DNA from 4 places in the Yersinia vastinensis genome. Region 4 is predicted to be linked to each of the others. Evidence: predicted binding sites of a transcription regulator. Region 4 holds the regulator's gene; each other region holds the start of a gene.

Region 1 (3,166 bases), 730 kb from region 4:
AAAGACTTGGCTAATGCCTTGGATACTTCGCACGGTGTTGGTGCACAACTGCCCCTAACTGCCGCCGTTATGGAGATGATGCAAGCACTGAAAGCCGATGGATTGGGCAACGCAGATCACAGCGCATTGGCCTGCTATTACGAGACATTGGCTAAAGTTGAAGTGACACGTTAATCAGTGGTGCCGGTGCCCTTGTGGCATCGGATAGCTCATGAGATTAAACCATTTATGAAAATAGTCATCGCTCCGGACTCTTATAAAGAAAGTTTATCCGCGTTGGACGTTGCGGTGCAGATTGAAGCGGGTTTTCGTACCCAGTTTCCTGATGCGCAATATATCAAATTGCCAGTTGCTGATGGTGGCGAAGGCACAGTAGAAGCCATGGTTGCCGCCACCGCCGGGCGAATTATTAAGGTTAATGTGACCGGCCCGCTAGGGGAGGAAGTCGACGCCTTTTACGGGATTTCCGGTGATGAAAAATCTGCATTTATTGAAATGGCGGCAGCCAGTGGACTCGAATTAGTCCCTCCTGAATTACGTAACCCGCTGAAAACCACCTCTTTTGGCACGGGTGAACTGATTTGTCATGCGCTGGATCAGGGCGTGAAACATATCATTATCGGTATCGGTGGCAGCGCGACCAATGATGGTGGCGCGGGGATGGTACAGGCACTGGGCGTCAAATTATTAGATAAACACAGCAAGCAGATTGGTTTTGGCGGTGGGAAGCTGCCTGAACTGGATTCAATTGATATTTCCGGGTTAGATCCTCGTATTAAACAGTGCCAAATCGACGTTGCCTGTGATGTCACTAATCCACTGACCGGTAGCGAAGGTGCTTCGGCCATTTTCGGGCGGCAGAAAGGGGCAACTCCGGAGATGGTGACCCAACTGGATGAAGGATTGCTGCATTACGCCAGTGTCATTAAACGCCATCTGGATATCGATGTTGATCAGGTCGAAGGTGCCGGAGCTGCGGGGGGGTTAGGCGCAGCACTACTGGCTTTTTGTGGTGCAACCTTAAGCCCTGGGATTGATATTGTAACTGATGCACTGGGCCTGGATGCATTAGTCCGTGATGCCACTTTTGTGATTACGGGTGAAGGGCGGATTGATAGCCAAACCATTCACGGCAAAGTGCCTATCGGTGTTGCCAGAGTAGCCAAACGCTATAACAAACCAGTGATTGGCATTGCAGGTAGCCTGACGGCCGATGCGGATGTGGTGTATGAACATGGTTTGGATGCGGTATTTAGTGTGATTTACAGCATCTGCACCTTAGAACAGGCGCTGGATAATGCTGCAGGCAATGTGTTCATGACGGCGCGCAATATTGCTGCCACATTGGCCATTGGTATAGCGGCTGGTCAATCATAGTTTTTATCTATAATCGTCATTTCTCCATCAGGGCTGACATTCGCTGGCCCTGATTTTTTAGTCAATGAAGCCCGTGAGTTATCACTCTTTTCTCCGCTATTCCCATCCTATTTTGTTATTTTTGTGAGCTTTACCTCAACTCTCTCTCTTCAGCTTTAAAATTAGGCAGTTGTCCAATGTAATCCCACCACAGACCACATATGCTGGTGCATTAGCCTAAACTGAGGTCTCACGCATGAGTGTCTATAATCTTGACCCCCGGCTAGCCCAGGATATTGTTACCCGTACCATGAAGATCATTGATACCAACATTAATGTGATGGATGGCAAAGGGCGGATTATTGGTAGCGGCGATGAAGAACGCCTCGGAGAGCTACATGAGGGGGCGCTGCTGTCGCTATCTCATGGCCGAATTGTCGACATTGATGAGGCTGTCGCACGTCAATTGCACGGGGTAAAGCCCGGAATCAACCTACCATTACGCCTTGAGGGGGAGATTGTTGGTGTGATTGGCCTAACTGGAAATCCGGGCCAACTCCGCCAATATGGTGAACTGGTGTGCATGGCGGCAGAAATGATGATGGAGCAGGCGCGTTTGGTGCACCTGCTGGCGCAGGATAGCCGCTTGCGCGAAGAGCTGGTATTAAACCTAATACGTACTGAAGAGATATCACCGGCGCTGATTGAATGGGCGCAGCGCCTTGGGGTCGATATCAACGAACCTCGCGTTGTGGCTGTGGTGGATGTCGACAGTGGCCAGTTAAGTGTCGATAGCGCCATGTCGGAATTACAAGAGCTGCAAACCCTACTGACTACTCCAGAGCGTAACAATCTGATTGCGATTGTTTCTTTGACCGAAATGGTGGTGCTGAAACCGGCGCTAAACAGCCATGGTCGCTGGGACGCCGTCGATCACCGGCGGCGCATGGAGTCACTGCTTTCACGCATGACAGAGCGGGGTCGCTTACGAGTGCGCCTCTCGCTGGGGAATTTTTTTACTGGCCCCGGCAGTATTGCACGTTCCTATCGTACTGCTCGTACCACGATGGCGGTGGGCAAACAGCGAATGCCGGAGCTGCGCAGTTACTATTATCAGGATCTGGTTTTACCGGTTTTGCTTGATAGTTTACGGGGCGGGTGGCAAGCCAACGAACTGGCCCTGCCATTAGCCAAATTGCGGGCGATGGACAGCAACGGTTTGCTGCGTCGCACCCTAGCTTGTTGGTTCCGCAATAATGTGCAACCGACGGCGACGGCTAAGGCACTGTTTATTCACCGTAACACGTTGGAATATCGGCTGAATCGAATTTCAGAACTGACAGGGTTGGATTTGGGAAACTTTGATGATCGCTTATTGCTGTACGTGGCGTTGCAGTTAGGTGAGCAGGAATAGTCAAAGAAATAGGCCGGTCAATCGACCGGCCGATGATGAAACGGAGTGACTCAGGTCACAGGGGCTGGGTTAAACACCGCCAGAGCATTGCGTAGCCCCCATTGATCAGACCATGTGCGCTTACGGTCGCTGGCAATATCCAAAATAAATTCAAATAATTGCTGGCCGACGTCTTCGATAGTGGCATCACCGGTGGCAATGGTTCCAGCATCGATATCCATCAAATCATGCCAGCGGTTCGCCAAATCTGTGCGGGTTGCCATCTTGATGACGGGGACCGCCGCCAAGCCATAAGGTGTACCGCGCCCGGTCGTAAAGACTTGTACAGTAATGCCAGAGGCCAGTTGTTGAGTGCCACAAACAAAATCGCTGGCCGGTGTTGCGGCAAAAATTAAC
Region 2 (3,166 bases), 2.3 Mb from region 4:
ACAACAAATTGTTTCGCGGTAACCGTACCACCAAAGCTCATGCCGACGGTTTTGATGCTTTCGCCTCTCCTAATCTCTCTGTTCTGCTAGAAGCGGGCATCCATATTCGTCGTATGGCATCAGTTGAGTCCCCTATCAATAATGGGCCATTGGTCGTTCATAACATCACGCCGCAACCCATTGGCGTAGTCACTATCTATCCCGGAATCTCTGGTGCAGTAGTGCGGAACTTCCTGCTGCAACCGGTCAAGGCTTTGATTTTGCGATCCTATGGTGTGGGGAACGCACCACAGAAAGCAGAATTACTGGATGAGCTAAGAAATGCCAGCGAGCGCGGTATTGTGGTGGTAAATTTAACCCAATGTATTTCTGGCAGGGTCAATATGGATGGCTACGCTACGGGGAATGCACTGGCCCATGCTGGCGTGATCAGTGGTTTTGATATGACCGTTGAGGCTGCCCTGACAAAACTGCATTATTTGTTGAGTCAATCTCTATCCCCCGAAGAAATCCGCCGGTTGATGCAACAAAACCTGCGCGGCGAATTAACCGACACCCACTGATCTGGCGGAACTCTCATGAAAGCGGCACTGTTATTAATTGATTTGCAAAATGATTTTTGTCCGGGAGGCGCATTGGCTGTCACCGAAGGTGACGAGGTTATTGCTATTGCGAATGAGGCTATTCATGCCTGTTTGATGTTAAAAATACCTGTTATCGCCAGCCAAGATTGGCACCCAGCCGAGCACCGTAGTTTTGCGATTAATTCCAATGCAGAACCGGGTTCTGTTGGCGAATTAGACGGTTTAACGCAAGTCTGGTGGCCCGTGCATTGTGTACAAGACAGCCCCGGTGCAGCTTTGCATCCACATTTAAACCATGAGGCTATTGCTGCGATTTTCCGTAAAGGCCAAGATCCCGCGATCGACAGCTACAGTGCTTTTTTTGATAATGGCAGACGAGCAAAAACCCCCCTGGATGGGTGGTTGCAGCAACACGGAATTGAGCGTTTGTATATTATGGGGTTAGCAACAGATTATTGTGTGAAATACACCGTTTTAGATGCATTAACTTTGGGTTATCAAACCACCATCATCAGTGATGGTTGCCGTGGTGTCAATCTGCAACCACAAGACAGCCAACAAGCCTTTGACGCTATGCGTGATACTGGCGCCAACATACAAACATTGGCGCAACTTCTGACGGACTTAGAGGTAAAAGCAACTTATTAAACGAGGCACTCAACGGAGCCGATATCGACGCCGTTGAGTGATTCATTCTGGTTTCAACTTCACCAACGTCGGCTGGCTAAATTGCTGCTTAAGCTCTTGTTTGGTTTTCATCACAATCTGACCATCGGTGCCAATACTCATATGCTGGGCATCAGTGTTATGGCGCGCTTGCCATAGCATGACCATTTGCAGACTGTTCTCTTTCTGCTCAGGCGTCAGTGCCACACCATCTGGCCATTTACCTAACTCTACCGCCTGAACTAAACGTTGGTAAATTTCGGGTGTCATCACTGATATTAGGTCTTCAAGCTCCATCGGAACATCCTCAGGTAAAGGAATAGCAAGCTGAATCGATTTTTCACTTATCCGGTTACGGTTTTTATCAGCCGTTATCCCGCAGTCTGTTCGCCATTTTGGTCATCAACAAAATTCAGTGATGCCGAGTTCACGCAATAGCGCTCTCCGGTAGGTTGTGGGCCATCAGGGAACACATGCCCCAAATGTGCATCACAGTTACCACAACGAATCTCGACACGGTGCATATTATGAGAATAATCATCAATATAGCGGATTGAATTCGCGTCAAGCGGTTGATAAAAACTCGGCCAACCACAACCGGAATCAAACTTAGATTCCGAGATAAAAAGCGGTTGGTGGCAACACAAGCATTGATACACACCGTCACGTTTATTGTGCAGTAATTTGCCACTAAAAGGCGCTTCCGTCCCCCGCTGCTGGGTGACATGCCGCTGAATATCGGACAGTTTCTCAATATTTTCTGTAGGGTTCAGTTCTTTAGCCATTTGTGCGATTCTCTGGCAGGGAATAAAGTCAACGAAAACAACGTCTAATAATAACAAAAAATTAACAACAAAGCAGTTAAAATTGTCCTAAACTGTATGCCATCGAAGCGATAACGGTGTAAATGTGATAAAAATCGCAAATATTACTGATTCTCACTTTAAACTAAATTATTCGCCCCAATATAAAAATGAGGCTAATCGTATCAGGAAACGCGTGATTAATGTTCGATCTACCTCCCCTGGTTTGATTTGTAGCAATAATTGACACGATTCCGCTTGACGCTCGGTAAGGTTTTTGTAATTTTACAACCAACCTTTTATTCACTAACAAATAGCTGGTGGAATATATGACTATCAAAGTAGGTATCAACGGTTTTGGCCGTATCGGTCGCATTGTTTTCCGTGCTGCTCAGGAACGTTCTGACATCGAAATCGTTGCAATCAACGACCTGTTGGACGCTGACTACATGGCGTACATGCTGAAATACGACTCTACCCATGGTCGTTTCGACGGTACTGTAGAAGTAAAAGACGGCCATCTGGTTGTTAACGGTAAAACCATCCGTGTTACCGCAGAGAGAGATCCGGCTAACCTGAAGTGGAACGAAGTTAACGTTGACGTTGTTGCTGAAGCAACTGGCCTGTTCCTGACCGACGAAACTGCACGTAAGCACATCGCTGCTGGCGCGAAGAAAGTGGTTCTGACTGGTCCTTCTAAAGACGACACCCCTATGTTCGTTATGGGCGTTAACCACAAGGCTTACGCTGGCCAAGAAATCGTTTCTAACGCTTCTTGCACCACTAACTGCCTGGCTCCACTGGCTAAAGTTATCAACGACAAGTTCGGTATCGTTGAAGCGCTGATGACCACTGTGCATGCAACTACTGCAACTCAGAAAACTGTTGATGGCCCGTCTCACAAAGACTGGCGCGGCGGCCGCGGCGCATCCCAGAACATCATCCCTTCTTCTACCGGTGCTGCTAAAGCAGTAGGTAAAGTTATCCCAGAACTGAACGGTAAACTGACTGGTATGGCGTTCCGCGTTCCTACCCCTAACGTTTCTGTTGTTGACCTGACTGCGCGTCTGGAAAAACCAGCTTCTTACAAAGAAATCTGTGCTGCCATCAAAG
Region 3 (3,166 bases), 1.9 Mb from region 4:
ATTTTCACCAGTCTCTATGGCGGTTATCTGGTCGATAAATTCAATAAAAAGCAGTTGATCCTGCTGGCCGTGACTCTATTTTCGATCACCTTTTTTACGCTCCCTTGGATTGAACACCCTGCATGGATAATCCTGATTCTGGCACTGCTACACTCGGCATACTCTGTCTACAGTATTGCTATTAAAGCCTGTTTTGCTGACTGGCTACCCGTCGATGAACGCATTAAAGCCTTCTCTGCCAACTACACGTTAGTCAATGTGGGTTGGGCCATCGGCCCGGCGCTTGGGGTATTGGTGGTGGGCATCGGGCCGCAAGCCCCGTTTATTATTTCTGGCATACTGGCGCTATCAGTCGCTCTCATACTGAAATTTAGAATAGACAGCACTGATATGTCGGTTTCTGCACATACGCCAACCGAGTCAGCACCTGATTTTCGTCAGACATTCCGCATTTTGCGCCATGATAAGCGGCTGATCTATTTCACTCTGGGTAGCATGCTCAGTGCCATTGTCTTTGGCCAGTTTTCCGGTTACTTATCGCAATATCTGATTACGGTTTCCGACGCTAAGTTTGCTTATCAAGTGATTGGAGCGGTGATGACCGTTAATGCAACCATTGTGATTACTCTGCAATACCTATTAAGCCGCCGCATGAATCAGCAGAACTTAATGCGCTGGTTGATGCTAGGAACCTTGTTCTTCATTATCGGTCTGTTCGGATTTATGGCGGCTCAAGAGTCAATCCCATTATGGATGTTGGCCATGGCGATATTCTCACTGGGTGAAATTATTGTTATTCCAGTCGAATACATGTTTATCGACTTTATTGCTCCCGCGAATCTTAAAGGCAGCTACTATGGGGTACAGAATCTCGGTCAATTAGGCGGAGCTGTTAACCCGGTATTCTGTGGTTTCTTGCTCGCCTATGCAGCACCCCACATGATGTTCTACATGCTGATTATTGCAGCCATTTTGGGGTTGATGTTTTTCTATCGTGGTTATCAATTGGCGAAAGCACAAGACGCTACAGCCAAATACAGCCGCTCTGATCTGACATAGGCTGCCAGAACTGGTCATGGTAGGCACAACTCCATTAATATTATTCATAATGTGATTGCTAGCACATTACTATCGTTAATTGTATGATGAATGTATTCCGTTACTCAGGACCCTTTTTATGCGCAACGTGACTTCACTTTGCTGGCAGTATCTGCGGGCTTTCGCCATTATCTATTTGTGTCTATGGGCCGGTAAAGCCATCGCTTTGTTGTTGCCTATCACCATTCCTGGCAGCATCATCGGGATGCTGATTCTGTTTGCCCTACTCGCTTCACAGATTTTGCCCTCTACGTGGGTAAAACCGGGTTGCCACTTGCTAATCCGCTATATGGCGCTGTTGTTTGTGCCCATCGGAGTCGGCGTGATGCAATATTATGATCAATTAACCAAGCAATTTGGTCCTATCGTCGTTTCCTGCTTTGTCAGTACCTTGATTGTGATGTTAGTGGTGGCCTATAGCTCCCATTACGTCCATCGTGAACGTAAAGTGATTGGTTCTCCAACCCACACGGAGGAGGACAAATGATCAGCAACTTATGGTGGTCACTGCCACTGACATTAATCGTGTTCTTCAGCGCACGTCGTTTAGCCCGCAGTTTGAAAATGCCATTGCTTAACCCCTTGCTGATATCAATGGTTGTTATCATTCCATTGCTATTGGTTACGCATATGCCTTATGCCAACTATTTTGCGGGCAGTAAAATACTCAATGACCTGCTGCAACCCGCGGTAGTGGCGTTAGCTTTCCCGCTATATGAACAAATACATCAAATTCGCGCGCGCTGGAAATCCATCATCACAATCTGTTTTATCGGCAGTGTCACCGCCATGGTCACCGGCACCGCGATTGCTTTGTGGATGGGGGCAACCCCAGAGATTGCTGCCTCAGTATTACCTAAATCTGTCACCACCCCCATTGCCATGGCAGTTGCGGAATCCCTTCATGGCTTACCTGCTATCAGTGCAGTCTGCGTTATTTTTGTTGGTATTCTAGGGGCCGTTTTTGGTCACAGTCTGCTGAATATATTGCGAATTTCTACCAAAGCGTCGCGCGGTTTAGCAATGGGTACGGCTTCACATGCCCTTGGTACTGCCCGGTGCGCAGAGCTGGATTTTCAGGAAGGGGCGTTCAGTTCGCTGGCACTGGTCATCTGCGGAATTATCACCTCATTGCTCGCGCCATTCCTGTTCCCAGTACTGCTACATTTGTTTGGTTAACATCCTCAACACTGCGACATAAATTTGAGATACATCTCTCATTTGAGATTTTACTTGCATGAATTTCACGTATAACGAGATCTAAATCACACCAAGAAAGCCTCAAGCTGCCTAAAATAGTTTCCCGTTACTATTGGAGAAAACCTTATGCAAGCACGTTTTCAAGCCCCTTGGGCAGATCTTCCCACTTCACTGCAAACCGCACTTGAGCCGATTTTAAGCGCAAACGATTTCCCTGCCATGCTGACAGCAGAACAAGTGAAAACAGTGAAAAGCATCAGTGGGTTAGATGACGATGCGCTGGCATTTGCGTTGCTACCTCTGGCTGCCGCTTGTGCATTGACACCCGTATCCCATTTCATGGTCGGGGCCATCACTCGCGGTATCAGTGGCAACCTCTACTTCGGTGCCAATATGGAATTTGGCGGTGCGCCGCTACAACAGACCATCCACGCCGAACAGTGTGCCGTAACACATGCCTGGCTACGTGGTGAAACTCGTCTGCTCTCTATTACCGTCAATTACACTCCCTGCGGCCATTGCCGCCAGTTTATGAATGAGTTAAATAGCGGAACTGGACTGGATATTCATCTACCCGGCCGCCCAACTTCAACACTGGGGCAATATTTACCCGATGCTTTCGGTCCGAAAGATTTGGCTATCACCACCCTGTTGATGGACCCCGTTCATCACGGCTACAAAGTGGCCCAGGCCGATGCTCTGACACAAGCCGCTCTTGAGGGTGCAAATCACAGTCATGCCCCTTACAGCCTTTCTCACAGCGGCGTTGCCGTTGAAGCGGCTGACGGTACAATTTATGCTGGTCGCTATGCCGAAAATGCCGCATTTAACCCAAGCCTCCCCCCGCTGCAAGCGGCATTAATTCTCG
Region 4 (3,166 bases):
GTCAATCTGGAGTGGATTCAGAAATTGGTGCGCGATACCGGCGAGCGCGGCCATTCTCGTGAAGCAGTGATGGATTCTGTGGTGCGCTCCATGGACGATTATATTAATTACATCACGCCGCAGTTCTCACGCACGCACATCAACTTCCAGCGCGTCCCCACCGTCGATACTTCTAACCCCTTCGCCGCCAAAGCCATTCCTTCACTGGATGAAAGTTTTGTTGTTATTCACTTTAGAGGTTTGGATCAAATCGATTTCCCCTATTTACTGGCGATGCTTCAAGGGTCATTTATATCGAACATCAATACGTTAGTCGTGCCCGGCGGGAAAATGGGGCTAGCAATGGAGCTGATTATGGCCCCGCTCGTCCAGCGACTATTGGAAGGTAAAAAGATTAATTAATATCCTTGGTACTTGAAGTCGCAACCAACATCTTCGCAGCTTCAAGTACGTAGGGTTTGCTTATGCGATTTCGCGGATTTCAAAACTGTGGGTAATTGTTGCCGCTTTTCCCAACATCAAAGAAACCGAGCAATATTTTTCAGCCGACAACTGAACAGCACGCTCAACAATTTTATCGGTCAGATCTTTGCCGCTGACAATAAAGTGTAGGTTGATTTGCGTAAACAAACGTGGCGCTTCTTCCCGGCGTTGTGAAGTTAAGGTCACTTCGCAATCACGCACATCGTTACGCCCTTTTTGCAAGATAGAAACAACATCAATTGCGCTACAGCCGCCTGCTGACATTAATAGCATTTCCATTGGGCTTGGTGCTTTGTCTCCCGCATTCCCATCCATCAAAACTTGATGACCTGAGGCGGATTCACCCAAAAATGTCAGCCCCTCAACCCACTTTACTCGTGCCTGCATAACTCTTGCTCCCGGTTAAATTTTCTATTTCAGACTACCCTTTCATTTACAAACTCGCAATGTAACCCGATGTTCATCATGCTGAAGCGATACAACACAAGACAGTCGCCTCATCCTGTGCTACAAACAGAATCGAAAGTGTTGTTTCTAGAATTAAATAGGGTAGCTTCTCAATACTCAGTGAAGGGTTTCTATCCGGTACGTATCTTGGCTATACCTTTCGGCAGTTGAGCAAATTAATATGCTAAGAGAAAGTGTATTTTATAAGCACGCCGCGCAGGGAACTCTGAGCCCTGTTAAGTTAGGCAGCGATAACAACAGAGGATAACAGCGAATGGTTCTCGGCAAGCCACAAACAGACCCGACTCTCGAATGGTTCCTGTCTCATTGCCATATCCACAAATATCCATCGAAGAGTACGCTAATTCACCAAGGTGAAAAGGCCGAAACGCTTTACTACATCGTGAAAGGCTCCGTTGCGGTGCTTATCAAAGATGAAGAAGGTAAAGAGATGATTCTCTCCTATTTAAACCAAGGGGATTTCATCGGCGAGCTTGGATTATTTGAAGAAGGCCAAGAACGCAGTGCTTGGGTTAGAGCAAAAACCGCCTGTGAAGTGGCTGAAATTTCTTACAAAAAATTCCGCCAGCTAATTCAGGTCAATCCAGATATTTTGATGCGCCTGTCTTCGCAAATGGCGAGTCGCTTACAGATTACGTCTGAGAAGGTGGGTAACCTCGCTTTCCTTGATGTGACTGGGCGCATTGCACAAACGCTGCTTAATCTGGCAAAACAACCTGATGCCATGACCCACCCAGATGGGATGCAGATTAAGATTACCCGCCAGGAAATTGGTCAAATAGTTGGCTGCTCCCGCGAAACTGTGGGGCGGATACTAAAAATGCTGGAAGATCAGAACCTGATCTCCGCACACGGTAAAACGATTGTCGTTTACGGCACTCGTTAATTCCCCATAAACCGGTGCCGATACCCTCGGCACCGGTTTTCTTCGCTGTATGATCAATAAATCTCTGGGGCCTAGATGAAGTGGCAACGGCTTATTTATCATCCTGAAGTGAACTATGCACTCCGCCAAACATTGGTTCTCTGCCTGCCTGCTGCACTGGGCTTTGCCATTGGCGATCTGCGGATGGGATTGATGTTCTCCCTGATACCCGCATGCTGTAATATTGCCTCGTTAGATACCCCACACCAGCATTTTTTCCGCCGCCTGATTATTGGCGGTGCGCTCTTTACCTTGTGCAGCTTCCTGACTCAACAGTTATTGTTGTGGGATATTCCACTGCCTTGGGTGATGTTGGGACTGGCATTGGTTCTGGGTGTTTCAGGGGCCATCAGCCCGCTCAATGGCCGCATGTTGCCTGCGGCGCTAATTGCTGCCATCTTCAGCCTGAGCATGGTGGGTCGCGCTCCCATCTGGCAAGCGCCATTAATGTGCGCCGTGGGGACCCTTTGGTACGGCGGTTTTACTTGGATTTGGTTCCGATTATGCAAAGACCAACCTATCCGCGAACCTTTGAGCCAGCTTTATCATTTATTGGCGGATTATTGCGATGCTAAATTCAGTTTGTTTGATCAGCATCTTGAGCCAGAAAAATCCCTACCGCCATTGCTCGACAGACAGCAAGGTATAATGGATAAAGTTAATCAGCTTTATCAGCAATTTAATCTGTTATCTAATGCGACGAAAACTGAACAAAAACGGCTAGTGAGCTTGTTCCAGATGGCGCTCGATTTACAAGAGCACATTACTGCGGCACTCAATCAGCCAGAAAAAGTGCAAGAGCTGATTGAGCAAACACCAATAATCACAGTTCTTCACCGCAATATGGATCAAATTTCGACCCAGATGCGAACCATTGCTGACGATATTCTCTATCACCATCGCGCTAAAGAACATTTCAGTGCTGGCAATGCGCTAGTCGAGCTGGAAGAGATTGCCCAACAACATCCAGACAATTCCGTGGCGCAATTTTGCTATTACCACATCAGCCATGTGACTCAAATCCTGAGTGATCGCCGCCCACAATATGACCGAGACTTGATGGCCAGCCAGTTATCCCAGCCTCTCTGGCCAGCATTTATCAGCTATTTATCGTTGAAATCCAGTCCATTGCGTGATGCGGCTCGTATGGGTGTCACTCTGGCAGCAGGGAGCTACATCGGTACGCTTATCCACTTACCTAAACCATACTGGATCTTGCTCACCATCATGCTGGTCACGCAAAACGGGTATAACGCGACCAAGATACGGATTCATCACCGTGCTATGGGG

The links. The regulator CRP, encoded in region 4, controls carbon source genes, mostly activating them, when cyclic AMP is high. The targets are predictions, from matches to a motif close to ATGTGANNNNNNTCACAT.
Region 1: a site for CRP is predicted at 1,499-1,516, ahead of ACIOG0_RS19800 (CdaR family transcriptional regulator). Genes of this name have one in related genera too.
Region 2: a site for CRP is predicted at 2,158-2,175, ahead of msrB (peptide-methionine (R)-S-oxide reductase MsrB). Genes of this name have one in related genera too.
Region 3: a site for CRP is predicted at 1,109-1,126, ahead of ACIOG0_RS14605 (CidA/LrgA family protein). Genes of this name have one in related genera too.

Annotation. Positions count from the first base shown of each region.
Region 1 is NZ_CP173260.1:4,284,491-4,287,656, reverse strand. It holds gene garR (2-hydroxy-3-oxopropionate reductase) at 1-174, shown strand, start outside; gene ACIOG0_RS19805 (glycerate kinase) at 229-1,377, shown strand; gene ACIOG0_RS19800 (CdaR family transcriptional regulator) at 1,613-2,770, shown strand; gene garD (galactarate dehydratase) at 2,821-3,166, opposite strand, start outside.
Region 2 is NZ_CP173260.1:2,551,155-2,554,320, forward strand. It holds gene ansA (asparaginase) at 1-563, shown strand, start outside; gene pncA (bifunctional nicotinamidase/pyrazinamidase) at 579-1,232, shown strand; gene ACIOG0_RS11910 (YeaC family protein) at 1,275-1,547, opposite strand; gene msrB (peptide-methionine (R)-S-oxide reductase MsrB) at 1,622-2,035, opposite strand; gene gapA (glyceraldehyde-3-phosphate dehydrogenase) at 2,383-3,166, shown strand, end outside.
Region 3 is NZ_CP173260.1:3,130,427-3,133,592, forward strand. It holds gene ACIOG0_RS14600 (MFS transporter) at 1-1,059, shown strand, start outside; gene ACIOG0_RS14605 (CidA/LrgA family protein) at 1,178-1,585, shown strand; gene ACIOG0_RS14610 (CidB/LrgB family autolysis modulator) at 1,582-2,277, shown strand; gene cdd (cytidine deaminase) at 2,425-3,166, shown strand, end outside.
Region 4 is NZ_CP173260.1:262,836-266,001, reverse strand. It holds gene ACIOG0_RS01005 (phosphoribulokinase) at 1-402, shown strand, start outside; gene ACIOG0_RS01000 (OsmC family protein) at 463-870, opposite strand; gene crp (cAMP-activated global transcriptional regulator CRP) at 1,205-1,837, shown strand; gene ACIOG0_RS00990 (YccS/YhfK family putative transporter) at 1,913-3,166, shown strand, end outside.